2 linked regions of the Jeotgalibacillus aurantiacus genome follow. The protein of the gene in region 1 interacts with the protein of each later gene in a pairwise test. Links are inferred from orthologs where the notes say so. Each region holds a gene or a part of one and is shown on either strand. Other genes may lie near its edges.

The links.
Region 2: the proteins of H7968_RS17290 (region 1) and ftsL interact in binary tests that used the Bacillus subtilis proteins (3 or more experiments, as listed by UniProt). The link is inferred for Jeotgalibacillus aurantiacus from one-to-one orthologs.

Annotation. Positions count from the first base shown.
Region 1 is NZ_JACNMS010000009.1:10,165-26,362, forward strand. Bases 5,813-8,735 are described here. They hold H7968_RS17290 (FtsB family cell division protein), read left to right. Parts: upstream 5,813-7,010; coding sequence 7,011-7,460; downstream 7,461-8,735. Other genes in these bases: H7968_RS17270 (bifunctional methyltransferase/pyrophosphohydrolase YabN), read left to right, coding at 5,813-5,845; H7968_RS17275 (RNA-binding S4 domain-containing protein), read left to right, coding at 5,863-6,126; yabP (sporulation protein YabP), read left to right, coding at 6,200-6,496; yabQ (spore cortex biosynthesis protein YabQ), read left to right, coding at 6,493-6,993; H7968_RS17295 (S1 domain-containing RNA-binding protein), read left to right, coding at 7,638-8,090. In the rest of the region: mfd (transcription-repair coupling factor), read left to right, coding at 1-1,734; spoVT (stage V sporulation protein T), read left to right, coding at 1,842-2,378; H7968_RS17265 (putative polysaccharide biosynthesis protein), read left to right, coding at 2,813-4,372; more of H7968_RS17270, read left to right, coding at 4,385-5,812; H7968_RS17305 (hypothetical protein), read left to right, coding at 8,772-8,999; spoIIE (stage II sporulation protein E), read left to right, coding at 9,877-12,303; tRNA lysidine(34) synthetase TilS, read left to right, coding at 12,377-13,756; hpt (hypoxanthine phosphoribosyltransferase), read left to right, coding at 13,780-14,331; ATP-dependent zinc metalloprotease FtsH, read left to right, coding at 14,440-16,198. UniProt on the Bacillus subtilis protein: Required for vegetative and sporulation septum formation. Required for the activation of genes expressed under the control of the sporulation transcription factors sigma F and sigma E.
Region 2 is NZ_JACNMS010000002.1:600,550-607,254, forward strand. What follows is about bases 4,025-6,705. They hold ftsL (cell division protein FtsL), read right to left. Parts: upstream 5,703-6,705; coding sequence 5,346-5,702; downstream 4,025-5,345. Other genes in these bases: H7968_RS07810 (penicillin-binding protein), read right to left, coding at 4,025-5,349; rsmH (16S rRNA (cytosine(1402)-N(4))-methyltransferase RsmH), read right to left, coding at 5,726-6,658; mraZ (division/cell wall cluster transcriptional repressor MraZ), read right to left, coding at 6,679-6,705. Also shown: H7968_RS07800 (UDP-N-acetylmuramoyl-L-alanyl-D-glutamate--2,6-diaminopimelate ligase), read right to left, coding at 1-677; H7968_RS07805 (stage V sporulation protein D), read right to left, coding at 746-2,656; more of H7968_RS07810, read right to left, coding at 3,139-4,024. UniProt on the Bacillus subtilis protein: Essential cell division protein that may play a structural role. Probably involved in the regulation of the timing of cell division. Also required for sporulation.

The sequences.
Region 1 (16,198 bases):
AGTACAGATACAGCAGAACAGCAGGATTTCGAAGCGGCCTTTCCTTATTCAGAAACAGAGGATCAGCTGCGTTCAATTGAGGAAATCAAAAAAGACATGGAACGCGACCGCCCGATGGACCGGCTGTTATGTGGTGATGTAGGATACGGAAAAACTGAAGTGGCGATCCGGGCTGCATTCAAAGCAGTGATGGATGGCAAGCAGGTGGCGATCCTTGTGCCAACGACGATCCTCGCTCAGCAGCACTATGAAACGATGATTGAACGGATGCAGGATTTCCCTGTCAACGTTGGACTATTAAGCCGTTTCCGCTCTAAAAAGCAGCAGGATGAGACGATCAAGGGGTTAGCGCAGGGGTCGGTTGATATCGTTGTCGGGACGCACCGTCTGCTTTCTAAAACGATCAAATACCGCGATATCGGTCTGCTGATCATTGATGAAGAGCAGCGTTTCGGTGTGACGCATAAAGAAAAAATTAAGCAGTTGAAAACAAACATTGACGTACTGACTTTAACAGCAACGCCAATCCCACGTACGTTACACATGTCGATGCTTGGCGTACGCGATCTGTCTGTCATAGAAACACCACCTGAAAACCGTTTCCCGGTCCAGACATATGTGATGGAATATAACGGTGCGCTGATCCGTGAAGCGATCGAGCGTGAAATGGCGCGTGACGGACAAGTGTACTTCCTTTATAACCGGGTTGAGGATATCACGAAAAAGGCTGATGAAATTGCTTCGCTCGTTCCGGATGCACGGGTTGCGATTGCACACGGTCAAATGTCTGAAAACGAGCTGGAGTCTGTGATCCTGCAGTTTTTAGAGGGCGAATATGATGTGCTCGTCACGACGACGATCATTGAAACAGGCGTGGATATTCCAAACGTGAACACGCTGATTGTTCATGATGCAGACCGTATGGGGCTGTCCCAGCTGTATCAGCTCCGCGGTCGTGTCGGACGTTCAAACCGCGTGGCCTATGCATATTTCACTTACCGGAAAGATAAAGTGCTCACAGAGGTGGCCGAGCAGCGTCTGCAGTCGATTAAAGAATTCACTGAGCTCGGATCCGGATTCAAAATTGCGATGCGTGACTTAACAATCCGGGGAGCCGGTAATCTCTTAGGCGCTCAGCAGCACGGATTTATTGATTCAGTCGGCTTTGACCTTTACTCTCAAATGCTTAAAGATGCAATTGAGGAGCGGAAGGATCTGCTTCCTGAAACCGAAGGCAAGGAGAAAAAAGAAAAGCAGAAAGCGGTTGAAATCGACCTCGACGTGAAGCAGGATGCTTATATTCCGGAAAGCTACATTCCTGATGGACATCAGAAAATCGAAATGTATAAAAAATTCCGCGGTCTGCAAACGATTCAGGAGGTCATGGAGCTGAAGGATGAAATGATTGACCGCTTCGGAGATTATCCGGATGAAGTTCACACGCTTTTCCAGATTGCTGAAATTAAAGCATATGGTTATGAAGTGGGGCTGGAGTCCATTCAGCAGACAAGGGATGAAATCAAGCTTGAGCTCAGTCAGGCTGGCACAAATCGGATTGACGGGGCAAAAGCATTTGAAATCACCAATGAGTTCAAACGCCACGTTGGTCTTGGGCTTGATAACAACCGTCTGAAGATCACCGTTAAAACGAAAGGACAGAAGCCGGAGAGCTGGTTCATGATGGTTCACCAGGTCCTTTCCCGTCTTCCTGAAACGTTAAAAGAGTCAGCTTAACCCCCTTTTTTACAGGTTTATTTGAGAATCGTTAGAAAAAAAGTATAAATCGGCGAATTAACCCGATACTATTCTCATACAGCCAGTAAACGAAGGAGAGAGCCATGATGAAAGCTACGGGAATTGTAAGACGAATCGATGACCTCGGTCGTGTGGTCATTCCAAAAGAAATCAGGCGCACACTGCGCATTAGAGAAGGTGACCCGCTGGAGATTTTCGTTGATCGCGACGGGGAAATCGTTCTGAAGAAATATTCACCGATCAGCGAACTCGGCACCTTTGCCAAAGAATACGCTGAATCCCTGTATGACAGCTTAAAGCAGCCGGTACTTATTTGCGACCGCGATCACTTTATTGCAGTGGCCGGTGCATCCAAAAAAGATTTCCTGAACCGCCGCATCAGTCCGAGAGTAGAGGAAATGATGGACGCACGAAAAACGGTTTTAAACGATGAACAGGGAAGTGTTGAGCTGGTCGAACACCAGGAAGAGGAGCTCGCTTCTTACACCGTATCCCCGATCATTGCATCAGGTGATCCGATCGGTGCCGTCTTTGTGATGTCAAAGGATCAGACGGTTGAAGAAGTCGAGCTGAAAGTATGCGAAACCGCCGCCCGTTTCCTCGGCAGACAAATGGAAAGCTGATCAAAAGCCCTATCCGGTTGAGGATAGGGCTTTTTTTATGGGTGACGCGGAGTTAGATGGCTGAGGTGAAGGTGGGCTGCTTCGCGGCAAATTAAGGGGTTCGGGCGAGTGATGGAATAAAGGCTGGTAGTGAAGGAATCATGAGGCCGGAAAGAATGAATCGTGGTGGTGAATGAGGGGATTCCTTTGCCTCGGAGCCGCTTTGAAGGAAATATTTTTTCAAACGAAGGAAATACATTCTCAAAAGAGGGGATAAAATTCCGGAAAGATGGAATAAGTCTGCTTAGTGATGGAATCCCGCGAACCGACCGCAACCGCCTGAGCCGCGTCTCCGTTTCTGTCCACCTGCAGTCTGCTCAGACCCCGTCCAAAAGACAAATCCCGCCGCGCTTTGCTATAATAAGACATCAATAATAGAAAGAGAGGGCGGCCGGATGACCGATGCTTCTCAGACAATGGTAAAGGGAGCGGCGGTGCTGACGCTTGCAGCCGTCATTTCAAAAATACTGAGTGCACTTTACCGTGTACCGTTTCAAAATATGACCGGTGATATCGGTTTTTATATTTATCAGCAGGTGTATCCGTTTTATGGCCTGTTGATTGCGTTATGTACGTATGCTTTTCCGGTGATGGTGTCGAGAATTTTAATTGAGCACGAAGAGGACCGGGAGCGGATTTTTAAGCTGTTGGGGCTTGTTTTGGCTGGTACGGGTCTGGTGTGGTTTTTGGCTTTGTATCTCGGTGCACCGCTGATTGCGGAGTGGATGGGAGATCCGATGCTTGAACCGCTGATCCGTCTGTCTGCATGGCCTTTTTTGCTGCTGCCGTTTCTAGCGGGAGGCAAGGGCTGGTTCCAGGCGCAGAATAATATGGTCCCGTCCGCTGTGTCGCAGGTGACAGAGCAGCTCGTGCGTGTCACCATTATTTTAGCGGCCACCTTTGTACTGACAGCTCACGGTGCATCGCTCTATACAATTGGAGAAGGGGCTGTGGTCGGTTCGACGGTCGGGCTGGCAGTGGGTGTTTTACTGCTGCTGTATCTGGGACGTGTCCAGTTGAAGGGTCAGTCATTTGCACTCTCCTTTAAAAAAGGGGATCGCGCCATCTTCCGTGCGCTGATTGTGCGGGGAACCGCGATGGGCATGGTGAGTATGCTGCTGATTTTGTATCAGATGATGGATGCGCTGAATGTCTATTCGCTGCTCACAGGCTATACAGGCAGTGCGGAGGAAGCAAAGACTGTAAAAGGGGTCTATGATCGCGGTCAGCCGCTGATCCAGATCGGGATTGTAGCAGCAACGTCCCTGTCACTGGCTGTTGTGCCGATGATTGCAGCGGATATGGAACGTAACCGGATCGTTGAGGTTAAAAAGAAAGCAGCGCTGGCATTAAAAACGGGTATTGTTTTTGGTGCAGCCGCTTCTATTGGATTAATGAATATTATCAGACCGCTCAATACTTTTCTTTTTCAAACGGATGAGGGGTCAAGGGTGCTTGCACTTTATGTCCTCGCAGTGTTGTTTGCCTCGATTGCACTTACTGTAAATGCGGTGTTACAGGGAATGGGAAGCTATCATATTATTGCCTGGCTTGCGGCTGTCAGTGTAGCGGTAAAATATATTCTTAATGATTGGCTCGTGCCGCTTTTTGGTACAGGTGGAGCCGCAGCGGCAACTGTATTAGCGATTTTAGTGGTGACGGTTGCTGCTGTATTAAGATTAAGAGCAAAGATCGGCTTTTTACTGACAGGAAGGTTTTATATGAGACTGCTGTTGGGTCTTATTGTGATGACCGTTGTTGTGCAGGGGCTTTTATGGCTCTGGCCGGATGGCTCCCGTCTATCTGCAGCGGCGGTATCGATTTTAGCAGCGGCAGTAGGTGCATGGAGCTTTTTTGTTGTCAGCTGGTCACGTGATTTATTTACAAAAGAAGAAGCAGCCCAGATTCCGTTTGGCCGTAAACTGGACCGGCTGTTTTATCGTTCAGGGAAATAGGAGGATATGTTTATGACACATGAAATTACCGTCATTGGTCTTGGTGCAGGTGACTTGGATCAGCTGCCCCTAGGCATTTATAAAAAGCTGAAAGCAGCCACTCATCTGCTCGTGCGCACAGAGGATCATCCTGTTCTCGCGCAGCTGAAGGAGGAGGGACTGACCTTTGAATCCTTCGATTATGTGTATGAGGCGCATGATCAGTTTGAGGCGGTCTATGAGGCGATCACAGAAGAGCTCGTAAATCGTGCTGAGGCAGGTCCGGTGCTTTATGCGGTGCCCGGTCATCCGCTGGTAGCTGAACAGACGGTGCAAAATCTGCTCGCTCTTCATCGAAACGGTGAGATTTCAATCGTCATTGAAGGTGGACAAAGTTTCCTTGATCCGCTTTTCACGGCTGCCGGATTTGATCCTGTTGAAGGCTTTCAGCTGCTTGACGGGACGGCTTTAAAGCGTGACGAGCCAAAGCTCACGCAGCATGTCATCATTGGACAGGTGTATGATGCGTTTATCGCTTCGGAGGTGAAACTGACGCTGATGGAGCGTTATCCGGATGATCATCTTGTTAAAGTCATTACAGCTGCCGGATCAAAAGGGGAGTCCATCGTTGAAACACCTCTTTATGAACTGGATCACGGAATGCCGCTCAGCAATCTGACAAGTGTGTACGTGCCTCCGGTTGAAGAGGAAGAAGCTTTGTACGGAGAGTTTGAAAAGTTCCGTGACATCATTGCGATTCTTCGCAGTCCTGAAGGCTGTCCATGGGATCGCGAGCAGACACATGAATCACTAAAGCGGTATCTGATTGAAGAAACATATGAGTTTCTTGAAGCCGTGGACAGCGGCGACATTGATCATATGATCGAAGAGCTTGGCGATGTACTCCTTCAGATTATGCTTCATGCGCAGATTGGGGAGGATGACGGATACTTTTCTATCCGTGATGTGATTGCCGTTGTAGCTGAAAAAATGGTCCGCCGCCATCCGCACGTATTTGCTGATACAGAGGCAGGAACAGCGGATGAAGTCGTGAAAAACTGGCAGGAGATCAAGGCAGAGGAAAAAGGTTCGAGGCCTGATTCGCTTTTAGAAGGAGCGGGAACAGGACTACCGGCGTTAATTCAAGCGTTTGAAATACAGAAGAAAGCAGCCAAAGCGGGATTTGACTGGGATGATCACGCGGACGCCTGGGATAAATTTGAGGAAGAATGGCAGGAATTTCAGGAAGAAGTTGCGAATGGTAATAAGGAAGAGGCATTAAAGGAATTTGGCGATGTGTTATTTGCGCTCGTAAATGTATCTCGTTTCCACGGTATTTTCCCGGAGGAAGCGCTTATAATGGCGAACCAGAAATTCATCAGCCGGTTTTCTTTTGTGGAAAATAAGGTGAAAGAATCAGGGAAGCCGTTTCAGGCGTTTACGCTTGGCGAGCTGGATGAATTCTGGAATGAAGCGAAAAAACATGGTTTATAAAAGGATGGAGATTACGCATGCGTTTAGATAAATTTTTAAAGGTATCAAGATTAATTAAACGGCGTACACTGGCAAAGGAAGTAGCCGATCAGGGCCGTATTTCAATTAACGGAAATCCGGGGAAAGCGAGCGCTACGGTAAAGGCTGGCGACGAACTCGTGATCCGGTTTGGGCAGCGTGTGGTGACGCTGACGGTGGATCGTCTCGTTGAAACAACGAAAAAAGAAGAAGCGGCGACGATGTATACCATTACAAAAGAAGAACGTGTCAACGAAGAATAAAATCATAACCGGCTGCCCCGCTGCATACAATGAGCTAAGTGATGGTTTTAATCCTATAGCGGGGTGACAGTCGATGCCATATACAACAACTGAAGGTAAAACGCAGAAGAAAGAGCATGAAGTCCGTATGAGCGGCCGGGAGGTTCTGGTGATTTCCGGCGTGCTTCAACTCGACAGCTTTGATAACGAAGAGTTTTTATTGGAAACGGTCATGGGATTTTTATCGGTTAAGGGGAGCGGCCTTCAAATGATTAACCTGGATCTTGATGAAGGACAGGTATCTCTGAAAGGTAAAATTGATGATCTGTTGTATCTGGATCAGACCGGCCGTGAGCCCTCGAAAGGACTGCTAGGAAAGCTGTTTAGATGATTGTCGAAGAGCAGCTTCGCACAGTGGCTTATTTAGCCGGTTCCGGTTTTGTCATCGGGCTTTTCCTGACGCTGTATCACCGGTATATCATCCGGTCAAAACGCTTGCCGGTTCACTTTGTCACGGATGTGATCTTCTGGTGCTGCCAGGCGCTTTTGGTGTTTCTTGTCATGTATTTCCTCAATGGTGTATCTCTCAGACTGTATATGGTTCTTTCGGTTATATTTGGCTTTCTGATCTATCGGAAAGCGGTTCAGGGAACGGCGATCCGGCTGCTCGTTTTGATCGAGAAAACGGTTCGTCTCACATGGCGGATTCTCTTTGCACCGGTACGATGGTTATGGTTCCTTTTAAAGATGATTTGTCGATTTTTGCTTGCTGTCATCCTCCTTTTACTCACGCCCTTTCAACCTTTTTTCCAATTTTCACGTAAAAAAAGTACATTTTTTGCGAAAAAGATAAAATTGTGGCTGAATCTGTTATATAATAGGGAATAACAAAGAGTCCAGTCAATGTGGTTCGTAAAAAAGGAGGAAAGCAGCTGTTTATGGGGAAACCGCGCAGAAATGTCACATCACTCGAAAACCAGTATACTGCTGAACAGGCAAAGATTGAGCATCACAGGCAATCGCACAAAAAGAGACTGATTCGACGATTATCCGTTTTTGCTGTATTTGCGGTAATCGTAAGCGGATTGCTTATTTCTTCAATGGTCTCGCAGGCTAGCGCGCTCGAAGAAAAGAATGCTCAAAAAGCTCAGCTCGAGGAAAAAATAGCCGAACTCAAGGTTCAGGAAGAAAACCTTAAAAATGAAATTGTAAAGCTCAATGATGATGAATACATAGCGAAGCTCGCGCGTAGAGATTACTTCCTGTCTGACAGCGGAGAGATCATCTTCACGATTCCGGAGGATCAGCCTGCAGGTGAACAGGCAGCCGAAGCGGATGAAGAGAACGCTGAATAATGGAATAGCATGTTTTCTTCACCGGTGAATAACATAGAAAAATACGCCGGCGCTGTTGAATAGCAAAAAATAAAACAGCGCGATCGAGTGTCACGATGTTGACACTCTTTTTTTATGTTGGCTATAATGGTAAGTAAGGTCTATTTTTTATCTATTCTAAGGAGGATCATTTTTTTTATGTCAATCGAAGTAGGCAGCAAAGTAAAGGGTAAAGTGACAGGGATCACTAATTTTGGGGCGTTCGTTGAATTGCCAGGCGGTTCAACAGGGCTTGTCCACATCAGTGAGGTTGCGGATAATTACGTCAAGGACATTAACGATCACTTAACAGTAGGTGACGAAGTAGAAGTGAAGGTCTTGAACGTGGAAAGCGATGGCAAAATCGGCTTATCCATCCGCAAAGCGAAAGATCAGCCACAGCAGTCCCAGCAGCAATACCGTCCACGTCCTAACCGTAACAACGATCGCGGAGATCGCGGTGGTCGCGGAGGCAATGCAGGTGGACCGCCACGCGGTGAGTCTTTCGAGCAAAAAATGGCTCGTTTCCTAAAAGATAGTGAAGACCGTCTGACTTCTCTGAAGCGCCACACAGAATCAAAACGCGGTGGTCGCGGAGCGAAAAAAGGTTAATAGCTGCCGAAAACAGATTTTACAGGCATTCAACATATTGATCTGAGATAAATGGAAGACTGCTGATATTAGCAGTCTTTTTTCTTTTGTCCAGCTTGAAAAGGTTTCAGGTAAAGGAATTCTCCTGCTTCCTGTCGTAATACAAGAGGAGGAATCATAAGGAGGATCGTATTCATGAACAAAAAAGAATGGTTTGTGCACAATGAAACGTACCTGCACTGGCTGAATCAGCTGAATGTAATGGACAAGGACGCATTTTTCTCTCCGCTTGCTGAAGGCAAATGGTCTGTTGCGGCGATCGTATCCCACCTGGGTGCCTGGGACCGTTACAGCCTAGAAGAAAGAATTCCTTTTGCAAAAGAAGGCGCAGCGCTATCACGATATCCGGATTTTCAAAGCTTTAACCAAAAAGCCTGGAACACTGCGCATAGCGGAATCAGTCAGAAGGAGGTCATTGAGGAAGCAGTGACGCAGCGCGAGGCGTTAATCAAGAAGGCCAAAACCTTCAGTGAAGAGCAGTGGCGTACCCGTTTTACTATTGGAAAATACGAGATGACGTTAGAGGAATACATCACAGGATTCGCAGAGCATGATGAACATCATATGAAACAGCTCGCTGAAAAAAGCAGCCGTTGATTAAAATCGGTATGGTAGAATGAGGGAAAGAAAGGGTGAGGCACATTGACAGGTCTGGTTACAATCATTATGATTTTCTCAATTCCGCTTGCAGGCATTATCACCAATCACTTTCAAAACCTTGCGAAGCTGAAAAACGCATCGATAGACAAGCAGCTCGAGCTTGAGAAGCTGAAACATGAGAATTTTCTCCTCGAAACAGAAAAGCTTCGCCTTGAACTCGACAAAAGGCACCTGCTGGATTCACCTTCCGATCAAAAACGGCTCAGCTGACACATAAGCGCGCGGCACCAAAGCCGGGTGCTTTTTTGGTGCGGAAAAACAGATGCTTTCAGGGGGGAGTGTCCAAACAGAGCCACTTTTCTCTTCGCCAAAGTGATCCTGAAACTCAAAACCCTTTATTTGACGCGATACTTTCCCGCCTGACCAACCTTTCTATTTCGCGTCATACCTTATGTAATTAAACAGAAGAACAACGACTGGCTCTTAAAAAACAAATATAATCAACCGAGGGCTTGGGGCATCCGAAGACTCCTGTGGCGGAAAGGGACAGGTGAAACCGATGTGCGAAGCACAGCGGGTTCACCGCCCGGCCACGGAAAGCGTAGGATGCCCCAAGCCCGTCCTCTTTTAACAAAATAATCATAAGTTAATATTAAGGGACCACACCCCATGCTTCGCTGCCAGTGAAGCATGGGGTGCGGTCCGATTGATACAAAAAAACACGATCCTCAACAGAGAATCGTGTTTCCATTATGACCCGTACGGGATTCGAACCCGTGTTACCGCCGTGAAAGGGCGGTGTCTTAACCACTTGACCAACGGGCCTCTTATGGTGGCGGCAGAGGGGATCGAACCCCCGACCTCACGGGTATGAACCGTACGCTCTAGCCAGCTGAGCTACGCCGCCGTATGTTAGAAAATGCTGTGCGTTCAAATGAGGCACAAGATATATAATACATAGCCTCTAAAGAAGTGTCAATGATTTTTTTGAACTTTGTCGGATTGTTTCAGGTGCCGTCTGATACACACATGAACGTAAAGAATCCGTCGAACACTTTTTAGGTTCTCCTCTGTCATTATGACAAACTCTCCATGTATGTTCCTTCTATAATAATCCGCAAAGATCATGTGAGGAGTGGACAAATTAATGACCAATGTACATGAAGCAAATTTCGAACTGACCACCGCCCTGTCACTCGCCCGTTCCCGTAAGCAAGCAAAATGGCAGCCTGAGCTTGCAATCCGCAAACTAGCTGTCTGGTTTTATGAGAAAGGAGCCGTCCATATTCTCATCAGTCTGATGCTTGGACGGGCCGTGGTGATGTCACAGTTCACTCCTTTTGCGCTTCCTTTTTTCGCAGTGGTGCTGCTTTTTCAGAAAAGCCGGACGGCTGCCGTGTTTCTTGGTCTGATTTTAGGTGCTTCTACATTAAGTCCGCAAATGGGTTTGTATACGGCGGGCGCACTCGTATTGTTCAGGATGACAGCTGCTGTTTTGAAAAACAGGCTTCGTCAGCGTTTTGTGCTGGCAGGGGCAGCGGCTGGGGTGTTGGCCGTTGCAAAGTCCATTTATCTCCTCACGAGCGGTCCGCTCACCTGGGTGGATGGGGTGATGATTTCCCTTGAGGCTTTAGCTGCGGGGGTGCTTGCACTCATCTTTATGCAGAGCTTTACCATTATAAAAAAGGGGAGGAAGGCGGCCTATACACATGAGGAGCTTGTGGCGCTGGCTGTATTCGCCGCCTCGATCGCTGTTGGTTTAACCGGCTGGATGGTAGGGGAGTTTGCCGTAAGCCATATGATGACCCGTTATTTAGTGGTCGTTGCAGCACTGGCTGCTGGTGCGCTCGTTGGCTCAACCGCAGGTGTGGTGACGGGACTGATCTTCTGTTTGTCTTCGTTTGCCCATATGCCTGAAGTGGCGCTGCTGGCTGTGGCCGGTTTACTTGGAGGACTCCTGAAATCAGGTAGAGCGATGGGGGTGTCGCTCGGGCTGATGCTTGCCACCCTTTTAACCGGGTTAATGATTGGGGACACACTGCGTCTTGAGGCGTCGTTGTATGAGTCTGCCGTTACGGCTCTATTGCTATTTGTCACGCCTAAAAAGTGGATCACGGCGATCGCCCGGCACGTTCCGGGATCCGATGAATACATAGAAGAACAGCAGCGGTATGCCCTGAATGTCCGTGATGCGACCGCTGAAAAGGTGGAACGGTTTTCGGATATGTTTGCCGAGCTGTCAAAAAGCTTTTCGTGCAAAGAGACGCTGCCTGAGGATCCGCAGACGGAAGCAGATTATATGATCAGTAAAGTGACCGCCCGGACGTGCCAGCAGTGTTTCAAAAAAGAATTCTGCTGGGCGTCCCAGTTTGACCGGACGTATGAATGGATGACTGATCTCGTCTACAGGGACAATGACAATAAAGGCTGGGAGTCACTTTGTGTAAAATCTGAACAGGTGAAAAAGGAATTTGAGGATGAACAGATGAATCTACATTTACAGGATCAGATGAAAGAACAGCTGAAAGAGGGCAGTCAGTTTGTGGCCAGACAGCTGTCCGGGCTGTCGGATGTGATGAAGGACTTTGCTTCTGAGCTTCAGCGTGAAATACAAAAGCATGATGGACAGGAGGAATCCATTAAGAAGGAGCTGCAGGGCTATGGCATTCAGGCGGAGCATGTGGAGATTCACTGTCTGGAATACGGGAAGGTGGACCTGGATATTATGCTGCCGTTTAAAGAGGAGCACGGGGAATGTGAAAAGCTGATTGCGCCGATGCTTTCTTCTATTTTAAAAGAAACCATTATCGTTTATAAGAAAACGGATCTGCCTTCACCGTACGAAGGAACCGTTGCAACGTACCGTTCTGCAAAGGCATTTCACGTCAATGTAGGCGTCGCGCATGCTGCTTTCAGGGGAGGACTGGTGTCAGGAGACAGTTACACGGCCGTTCCGTTAAATGAAGGGAAGTATGCCGTTGCGATCAGTGACGGGATGGGTAATGGTGAGAAGGCGAAAAGGGAAAGCGAAGAGACAATCGGGCTTTTGCAGCAAATGCTGAAGGCAGGTATTGACGAGGAGCTGGCGATTAAATCAGTCAATTCAATCTTGACTGTGAAGCGGACGAATGATGCTTATTCCACGGTGGATCTCGTCATGATTGATCTGCAAAACGCAAAAGCCAAGTTTTTAAAGGTTGGTTCTGTTCCGAGTTATATTAAGCGTGGGAAACAAATAAAGATGATTGAAGCGGGCAATTTGCCGCTCGGCTTTTTCAGGGAGATGGAAATGGATGTACTGGAGGATCAGTTGAAGGCAGGCGATTTATTATTTATGGTCAGTGATGGCGTCATGGACGGTTTACGGACGATCGAAAATCCAGAAAGGTGGCTGCGCCGTCAAATATCAGAACTGACGGTGGATGATCCGCAGACGGCAGCGGATCTCATCATGGAGGCGGCAGTCCGGTCATCAGGCGGCTCGATTGAAGATGATATGACGGTGGCGGCCATTAAGATTGATCATCAGGTACCGAAATGGGCTGCCATTCCGCTCAAGCGAAACGCCGGATAGAGGTATGATTCTACATGTCTGATCACATCCTGTATACTGATAAGTAACTGTAAAGGATGGGAAGGATCAAGACATGAGCGATTTTACCGCGAAAATTAATCGTTATTGCCGGGATCAGCATTTCCCGATAGAACACGAGCGGCTGCTGATTGCCGTATCGGGTGGACCGGATTCACTTGCGCTGCTGCATTTTTTTCAGCACAGCCCATGGCCGGAAAAAGTGGAGGTTGCCCATGTGCATCACGGCCTGCGGGACAGTGCGGATGAAGACCTGGCATTTGTTCAAGCCTATTGCCACGCGCACCAGATTCCCTTTCATTCCCTGAGAGCCGATGTCAAAAAGCACATGGCAGAGACAGGGGGAGGGACACAGGCGGCAGCCCGGCATGTGCGTTATGCATTTTTTAAAGACATCATGAAAAAAAGAAATCTGACTGTACTCTTACTTGGTCATCATGCAGATGATCAGATTGAAACGGTGCTGTTCCGACTGACCAGGGGGACAACATTAAAGGGCGTGGCAGGCATACCGCCAAGCCGTCCGTTTGGCTCGGGTGTGATGATCCGCCCGTTTCTTGCTGTCACTAAATCAGAGATCGAACAATATTGTGAACAACATCACCTGACGCCAAAAATCGATCCGACCAACGCGACGGATTCATATGCGAGAAACCGGATCCGGAACCATCTTCTGCCTTTGTTAAAAAAAGAAAATCCATCTGTCCATGATGCTTTTCGACGCTTTACTGAAGAGGTTTCTGAGGATGAGGCGTTTCTTTTGAAGCAGGCAACAGAGGCGTTTGATCAAGTTGTCACCAGGCAAAATGAAGAGGTGCTGGTGCTTCATTTAACTGCTTTTACCGATTTGGCTCCTCCTTTACAAAGAAGGGTGATTCATCTAATATTAAATTATCTGTATGCAAAAGTACCTACAGCCTTATCTTCTGCGCATGTTCGCGCGGTTCTTCAGCTGATTGAACAGCCTCATCCATCCGGTCAGATTCATCTTCCGGAAAAGCTCACAGTCACGCGGTCTTATGCTGACGTGACGTTTCAGTTTTCTTCACATAGGGAACTGGAAGAGGGTGGATACGAGATGGTGATCAGGCCTGGAGAACGGGTGGAGCTTCCGGACGGCACAATTGAATGCCTGGAAGGAGCGGTTCATCCTGCCATTTCGGTTCGTGATGTTTATCACATAGATGAACCGGTACACTGGCCGCTGACGGTTCGGACCCGGAAAACGGGAGACAGAATTCAGCTGCCGGACGGGAATGGATCGAAGAAGATAACGCGTGTATTTATTGACTGTAAAGTACCGCTTCCCCTTCGTGATGTGTGGCCGATCGTCACAGATTCTCAGGGAACCATACTTTGGGTCCCGGCCCTTCGCAAGCGTACTCTGTCGAAAGAGAACGGTGAGCCGGCTGCATATACGTTAATCTATTATTAGGATCTTTTAGGAGGACATTGGTCGTGTTAAATAAAGATATCGAGAAAGTATTGTACACAGAAGAGCAGCTTCAGGACAAGATTAAAGAACTTGGTGCGGAGCTGACAGAAGAGTATCAGGATAAATATCCGCTGGCAATTGGCGTATTAAAAGGCGCAATGCCGTTTATGGCTGACCTGATTAAGCGTATGGACGTTTACCTTGAGATGGATTTTATGGATGTTTCAAGCTACGGAAACTCTACTGTTTCTTCAGGTGAAGTAAAGATCATTAAGGACCTGAACACTAAAGTTGAGGGACGCGATATTTTAATCCTGGAAGATATTATTGACAGCGGTCTGACACTTCACTACCTGGTGGATCTGTTCAAATACCGTAAAGCAAAATCAATCAAAATTGTGACACTGCTTGATAAGCCATCAGGCCGTAAAGCAGATATTAAAGCTGATTATGTTGGATTTATTGTCCCGGATGAATTTGTTGTCGGATACGGACTGGATTATGCGGAACGTTACCGGAACCTCCCATATATCGGTGTGTTAAAGCCTGAGATTTATACGAATTCGGAAGAATAATCGAAACGCGCACCAGAGCGCGTTTGAAGCAGGCTTATTGGTTGTCACGTTTTCTTTTACTATGATAATATTGTTATTAGTTTCTTTGACCGTGGGAGGAGGTAAGGGATGAACCGGATATTTCGTAATACGATCTTTTATTTAATCATTTTCCTGGTAATTATCGGGATTATTGGGTTTTTTAATAACGGAAACCAGCCAAACCAGGAACTCACATATGGTGAATTTATCAACGCTCTTGAAGGCGGAGATGTAACTGAAATTGAAATTCAGCCTGACCGCAATGTATATAATGTTCGCGGGCAGCTTGACGGATATGCAGAGGAAGAATACTTCCTTACAAACATCCCGTTTGAAAGCACGACACTTGAAACCATTGATGAGGTAGCACAGCAGAACAGCACAGAAGTGAATGTTCTTCCTGCACCTGAGACAAGCGGATGGGTAACGTTTCTGACGACGATTATTCCGTTCGTCATTATCTTTATTTTATTCTTCTTCCTTCTGAACCAGGCTCAGGGTGGCGGCGGTGGCCGTGTCATGAACTTTGGTAAGAGTAAGGCGAAGCTTTATACAGAAGAGAAGAAAAAGGTTCGTTTCAAAGACGTGGCAGGAGCAGACGAAGAGAAGCAGGAGCTTGTCGAAGTTGTAGACTTCCTGAAAGATCCACGCAAATTTACAGACGTTGGCGCACGTATTCCAAAAGGGATTCTGCTTGTCGGACCGCCTGGAACCGGTAAAACGCTTCTAGCGCGTGCTGCGGCAGGAGAAGCCGGCGTTCCATTCTTCTCGATCTCCGGATCAGACTTCGTTGAGATGTTTGTAGGGGTCGGGGCATCACGTGTACGTGATTTATTTGAAAATGCAAAGAAAAACGCACCATGTATCATCTTTATCGATGAGATTGACGCAGTCGGACGTCAGCGTGGAGCAGGACTTGGCGGAGGTCACGATGAGCGTGAGCAGACGCTGAACCAGCTTCTTGTTGAAATGGATGGATTTGCAGGCAACGAAGGAATCATCATGATTGCCGCAACGAACAGACCGGATATTCTTGACCCGGCACTTCTTCGTCCAGGACGTTTTGACCGTCAGATTACCGTAGATCGCCCGGATGTTACGGGTCGTGAAGCTGTACTTAAGGTACATGCTAGAAACAAGCCGCTTTCTGACAATATCGACCTGAAAGCCATCGCTCAGCGTACACCTGGATTCTCAGGTGCTGATCTTGAAAATCTTCTGAACGAAGCGGCGCTTGTTGCTGCCCGTCAGGACAAGAAGCTGATCGATATGGGCGATATCGATGAAGCAACAGACCGCGTTATTGCGGGTCCTGCCAAGAAGAGCCGTGTCATCTCTCAAAAAGAGAGAAAGATTGTGGCGTTCCACGAAGCAGGACATACCGTCATCGGGGTTGTGCTTGATGAAGCCGATATGGTTCACAAAGTAACGATCGTACCTCGTGGTCAGGCAGGCGGTTACGCCGTTATGCTTCCGAAAGAGGACCGCTACTTTATGACAAAACCTGAGCTTCTTGATAAGATCACAGGTCTGCTTGGCGGACGTGTAGCTGAGGATATTATCTTTGGTGAAGTATCAACAGGTGCTCACAATGACTTCCAGCGTGCGACGGGAATTGCCCGCCGAATGGTAACGGAATTCGGTATGAGTGATAAGCTTGGACCACTTCAGTTCGGTCAGTCGCAGGGACAGGTATTCCTCGGACGTGACTTTAACAGTGAGCAAAACTATTCTGATAAAATTGCGTATGAAATTGATACAGAGATTCAGCGCATTATTAAAGAATGTTATGAGCGTGCAAAAACGATTCTTACAGAGAACCGTGACAAGCTTGAGTTGATTGCTG
Region 2 (6,705 bases), on another replicon or contig:
CCAAGTTGAGAAAATAACAATGACTTGGACCATTTGTAATGCTCCATTGTTTTATGATAGTCCAGATGATCCTGCGTCAGATTAGTAAACACAGCTATATCAAAGTCACATCCGTATAATCTTCCCTGGACCAGCCCATGGGAAGATGCTTCAATGACAACGGTTTTAACACCATCGAGCTTAAAATCATAAAGGGTTTTTTGCAGCAAAAGGCTGTCAGGTGTAGTATTGACAGCGGTTTTTTCCACATCCCCCTGTTTCATATACAACGTTCCAATAATACCTGTTTTCTGGTTAATCTGATCAAACACTGATTGAAGCATGTGTGAAACCGTTGTTTTTCCGTTTGTTCCAGTCACACCGATCATATTCATATAAAAACTCGGATATCCATAATAGGCATTGGCAAGCTGGGCAGCTGCATGTTTTGGAAACCTGACAATAATCTGCGGAATATCAAGACCTAAGTCGGTATCCGTCATAACTGCCACCGCTCCCATTTTTACAGCCTGCTCCGCAAATTCGTTGCCATTTCTATTTTCACCTTTAAGGGCAATAAACAGAGCACCGTCTGTCACTTCACGGTGATGATGACAGATTGAGGCAATCAACGGATCGGAAACCGGTCCTTTACGCTCATAAAACGGCAGACATCCCGCCAGCTCAGAAAGTCTCATTTTTCCAACTCCTCCACCCTTCTTTATTACTGATATTTTACCTTAATTAAAACATAAGTGCTAACTAATCAATCAAGATACACTCTTAAAATGGACCCCTCGGGTAGAGTAACACCCGGTTGCGGGCTCTGCTCCGTTACCTTTTCACCCTGTCCGCTGATTTCAACTTTTAATGGCATCAGCATGCTGTTTAATTCTTTTTTTGTTTTCCCTTTAAGATCAGGTACTTTATACGTTATCGGATCCAGCCAGCGTATTTCTTTCTCCACCTGGACCTTTCTTGGTTCAACGTTTAAAACCGCCAGCGATTCCTCCAGAATCGTACCTACGACCGGGGCTGCCACAACCCCTCCAAACTGAACGGTGTTTTTCGGATGATCAACAGCAAGATAAACGATAATTTCCGGATCATCAGCTGGTGCAAACCCAATAAACGAAACAATATAATTATCTTTAAGATACTTTCCATCTTTTACTTTCTGAGCTGTTCCCGTTTTCCCCCCGACTCTGTAAGAATCAACAAATGCCCCTCGGCCGGTTCCTTGAGCTACTACGGTTTCGAGCGCTTCCCTCACTTTCTTTGATGTTTCCTCTGAAATCACCCTATGCTTCATCTTGACAGGTATTTCTTCTACCATATCACCGCTGCCATCTGTCCATTTTTTTGTAATACCCGGGACTGGCACGATCCCTCCATTTATAGCAGCCGAAACTGCTGTAATTTGCTGAATAGGGGTTACTGCTACACCCTGTCCGAATGCGGTAGTTGCCAGTTCAACAGGACCAACGTTTTCTTCTTTAAACAAAATTCCGTCTGATTCACCTGCAAGGTCCACACCTGTTTTACTGCCAAAACCGAATTTTTTAATATAATCAAACAATACATCTTTGCCCAGTCTGTTACCGAGCTCTATAAAACCGGGGTTACAGGAATTTTGCACCACTTCAAGAAACGATTGCTGTCCGTGTCCTTCCCGTTGCCAGCAGTGAAGATGAGCACCACCGATTTCAACATGTCCGCTGTCAAAGAAGTGCTCATCGAGGAGATCCACTTTCCCTTCCTCAAGGGCCGCTGCCAGGGTAATGATTTTAAAAGTTGAACCCGGTTCATATGTACTCCAGATCGGAAGAACTCGATTATATACTTCTGGCTTTACTTTCTGGTATTCATTTGGATGAAAATCCGGTCGCCCGGCAATCGCCAGAATCTCTCCGGTTTTGGGATTCATGGCAATTGCAATAATCTGATCCGGGTCATATTTTTCCTGCGCATTATTCAATTCTCTCTCCACAATTTTTTGAACACGCAGATCAATTGTTAAATGCAGGTCATTCCCCGGGGAAGCTTTTTTGAAGGTTGATGGCATATCACTCATCTCTTTACCCTTAGCATCTGTAAAGAGTTCAACTGCTCCCTGCTGTCCATAAAGTTTTTCGTCATGAATAAGCTCAAGACCTGACAACCCTCTGTTATCTACCCCGATAAATCCAAGAACGTGCGCCAGCGTCTTTCCCTGAGGATAGAAACGCTTATAATCATCCGCAATGTAGACGCCTGTGAGAGATGCCTCTTCAATTTTCCGTACCTGTTGAAAACTGAGCTTTCTTCCCTCCGGATGCAGCTTCTCTATGGAACTTTTCCGATTAACAAATTCCTCAGCTTTTTCGATGGAAATATTCAAAACTTCGCTTAGTAATAATGCCGTCTTTTTCCGGTCTTCTATTTGTCTCGGAATAATAAACAAACTTGGGGCAAGCTGATTAATGACAATCTCTTCTCCATGACGATCAAAGATCCGCCCTCTTTCCGGTTCCATAGGCAGTTCTCTGCTCCAGCTTTCAATCGCTTTTTCATATAATTCATCGTGCAGGAATACTTGTACATAAAGTAACCTGACAGCCATAATCAGCACTGCCATACTGACGAGCAGAAGACTGATAACCAGCCTTTTCTTAATGGTTCTGACTGGGGGTTTCACCTGATCCCTCCTGTAAATCATGATGCATTCATTGTATGTTTCGAAATTTAGGAACATACAGGAATCTTTCGAGGAGCATGTTTTATAAATATAAAATCAGGCAGGACTTCCCCTTCGCTTTCCTTTGTCTCACTGCGGCGACTAACCTCTTGAGGCTATAAGTCAAGGATGAACGCGGGGGGAAGGTCAGCTGCGTTTTCATCTTCAACTTATGCTTACCGCGGCTGGACGAGTCGTCTCCGCTTTTCTGCAGCCGGACAGTGAACAGCTAAGTAGCTTTAAATGCCAACTGATGGTTAGCTGTTTTTCAATCGCACCGGGGGGATTCCTCCGCTTCTAAGTCAGCTTTTTGAGGATATGAAGGAATTTTGAATATCCTGATTGATGAATCGATCAGGATAAACGCAAAAAGAAAAACCCCCAATTTGGAGGTTTCACTTTGTATAACATTACCAGTTTACTTTAATACGTCTGGTTAAGTTTTAATCCTGCACATCTCCCGTTTCACTGTCAGGAGATTCAGTCTGCTGCTGTGTTCTGGTTCTTGCTTCTGATGGTGTTTCAAATTGAACGGACAATGGTTCCTGCCCGTTGATCACTGCCCCTGGCGTTAAGTTTTGCTGTACCGCATAGCCTGAGCCTGTCATATCGAGTTTCAGACCTGCAAGAGATGCAGCTTCTACAACGTCACGGACTGACCATCCGGTAAAATCGGGAACCGTCAGTTCACCATCAGCGAGCAGTGTGATTCTTTCACCAGCCATCAGCTGCCCTGTTTTAACGGATTGATTTTCAACAGTTGAGCCGTTTCCAATGACTGTCACACGAAGTCCCTGCTGTTCGAGTTCATCTTGTGCTCTATCAGCGGGTTGACCGGTGTAGTCTTTGATTTCAACAGGATCAGCTGCCTCACCCTCTGCCGGCTGAATGTTCATATATTTTAAGCTGTTCAGCATAACCGGATTCCAGACCTTGGATACTATCATTGATCCTGTTTCAGTGTTAGCCATTGTCGGCTGCTGAACTCCGACATACACAATCAACTCAGGATCATCTGCTGGTGCCATGCCGATAAATGAAAACATATAATTTTCACGCCCGGTCATATATCCACCATTTGAAGGATCAGGTATCTGGGCTGTTCCGGATTTTCCTGCTACATCATATCCCGGGAGTGCAAAGGGCTGACCCGTTCCGGTTTCACTCGTAACAGTAGACTGAAGATATCCCCGTACTTTTTCAGCTGTCTCTGCTGAAACAGGCTTTCCGGTTTCCTCAGGCTTACCTTCATAGACCGCCTCTCCTGTTTCAGGATTTACCACTTTATCAAGTACATAAGGCCTCTTCATTGTACCGTCTCCGGCAATGGCAGTTTCAGCCTGAATCATCTGAAGCGGCGTAACAGTTGTACCCTGACCATAAGAGGTTGTTACCTTTTCAATCGGGTAGTTATAAAGAATGTTACCCGGTGCTTCGTTTGGCAAATCAATGCCTGTCTCCTTACCAAATCCGAAGTTTTCAATATGTTTTCTGAACGCTTCCGGTCCCATTTTTTCAAGCAGATAGGCAACAGCTGTGTTAGAAGACCGTTCAAAGCCTTCAAGGAAGCTGATCGTTCCCCAGCCTTGACCGCCATTATGGTCACGGATCGGAACGCCATTCACATCATAGGTTCCGGATGGGTACGTTTCATTCGGATTAAAAACACCCTCTTCAATGGCTGCTGCCAGTGTAAATGTTTTAAAGGTAGAGCCGGGCTCATAGGTGCTTTCGACAATCTGATTATACCAGTTGTCACTTAAGCCTTCTCTTGTATCCGGGTTAAATGTGGGACGCTGTGACATCGCAAGGATTTCTCCTGTCTTGGCGTCAGCTACAATCCCAAACATATTTGAAGGTGCATGCTGTTGTTCAACAGTCGTCATCGCATCTTCAAGAAAGGTCTGAATTTTCTTATCTAGGGTTAAATATACATCATGCCCGTTTTGAGCTTTTTTAATGGCTTCATCACTGTCAGGAAGTAAATAACCCCGCCCATCGATTTCAAATTTCAGACTTCCATTTTTTCCTTCAAGGTAATCGTTCAGATTCCGCTCAATACCCATCTGTCCAGTCGTTTTAACTATCCCATCCTCTGTTGTTTCCGGCTGGGCAAAACCGATCAGGTGGGAAGAAAAAATACCGTTCGGATAAAATCTTTTTAGATCCTGAAGAAAAATAATGCCTGGCAGATTTTCGCTTTCAATTTGTTGCTTTACTTCCAGTGGAATGTCTTTGCCTTCAGGTCCAAATTCAACCTGTTTGCGGTCAAGCCTCAGAAATTCAAGTATCTCCGACTGCTCCATATTCAGATATTGTGATAGAACCCGGGCCGTTTTTTCAGGATCCTGAACATGTCTCGGATTTTTTTCGTTTGTTGTGAGCTCTTCATCCAAAACCGCAACAATTTTGTAGGTCTGTGTATCTTCAGCAATCACTTCTCCATTGCGATCAAGAATTCTGCCTCTTTCCGCTTCAAGAATCTGTTCTCGCGCATATTGTGCCTGCGCCTGAGCAGCCAGGTCTCTCCCTTCAGCCTCTCCAGTGATCTGTAACGTCAGAAACCGTGTCATAAGAACAAAAAAGAGAGCACCAAATACTAAAAATAGCAGGTACGCTCCCCAATTTTGTTTTAACTTTTCATAACGGCTCATGGCTGCTGGACAACCTTCACGCTTGATTCATTTAATGTTAAGCCGAGTTCCTTGGCCTTTTCCCAGACACGCTCATATGTACTCATCTGGCTGACTTGAATCGTCAAATCGTTATTAACATTTTCCTGCGCGACAATCGTTGATTCAAGATCCTGAATATCTTTATTTGTGCTGTAGATTTCTGCTTGAACCGTAATAATTTGCAGACTGGCAATACATACAAAAGCTGCAAAAATTACGGCAATCATTTTTTCGCCCAATGTAAAAGCAGAGCTTCTTTTTCTGGTGATCTTGACTTTTTTCACCTGGCCTGTCTGATGCTTATACTCAGACTGCCTTGCAGTATTCACCATTTACGTTTCCCCCATTCAGCATGTTAGTTCTTTTGTGCGATCCGTAATTTTGCAGAGCGGGAACGGTTATTTTTTTCAAGTTCCTCTTCTCCTGCAACGATCGGCTTTCTAGTAATTAAAGATAAGACCGGTTTGTACTCATCCGGTACAACAGGTAATCCGGGAGGCAATTCAGGACCTTGAGCGGCGGATTTAAAGATCGTTTTGCAAATACGATCCTCAAGGGAATGGAATGTTATGACACTGATCCTTCCACCAGGTTTTAAGATCTCAATCGCCTGTTCGAGTGAATCCTCCACTACACCAAGCTCATCGTTCACGGCAATTCTGATTGCCTGAAAAATCCGCTTTGCCGGATGTCCACCCTTTCGTCTTGCCGGGGCCGGAATTCCTTCTTTAATTAATTCGACTAATTCCCCTGTTGTTTCAATGGTTTTTTTCTCTCTAGCCGCCTCGATTTTACGGGCGATCTGTTTTGAAAATTTTTCTTCCCCGTAACGGTAAAAAATGCGGACAAGATCTTCAAATGACCATTCGTTCACGACTTCTTTCGCTGTTAAACCGGCTGACTGATCCATTCTCATATCAAGTGGTGCGTCGTGGTGATAGCTGAATCCTCTTTCCGGTGTATCCAGCTGCGGAGATGAAACACCCAGGTCATATAAAATGCCATCGACCTGTTCGATCCCGCGGGCATTCAGTTCTTCCTTCAGAAACCTGAAGTTCGAGCGGATAAAGGTTACCTGTCCTTCATAATTCTTTAATTTTTCTCTGGCATAATCGATCGCCGTCTGATCCTGGTCAAAACAGAATAAGTGTCCTTCTTTTGATAATTGAGACAAAAGATATTCACTGTGTCCTGCTCCACCAAGCGTGCAGTCAACATAAATGCCATCGGGTTTAATAGCCAACCCGTCAACCGTTTCTTTTAAAAGGACAGTTGTGTGATCAAACATTCCATACACCTCAACGCTTTCTACAAATCAAAGTCAATTAAATTTTC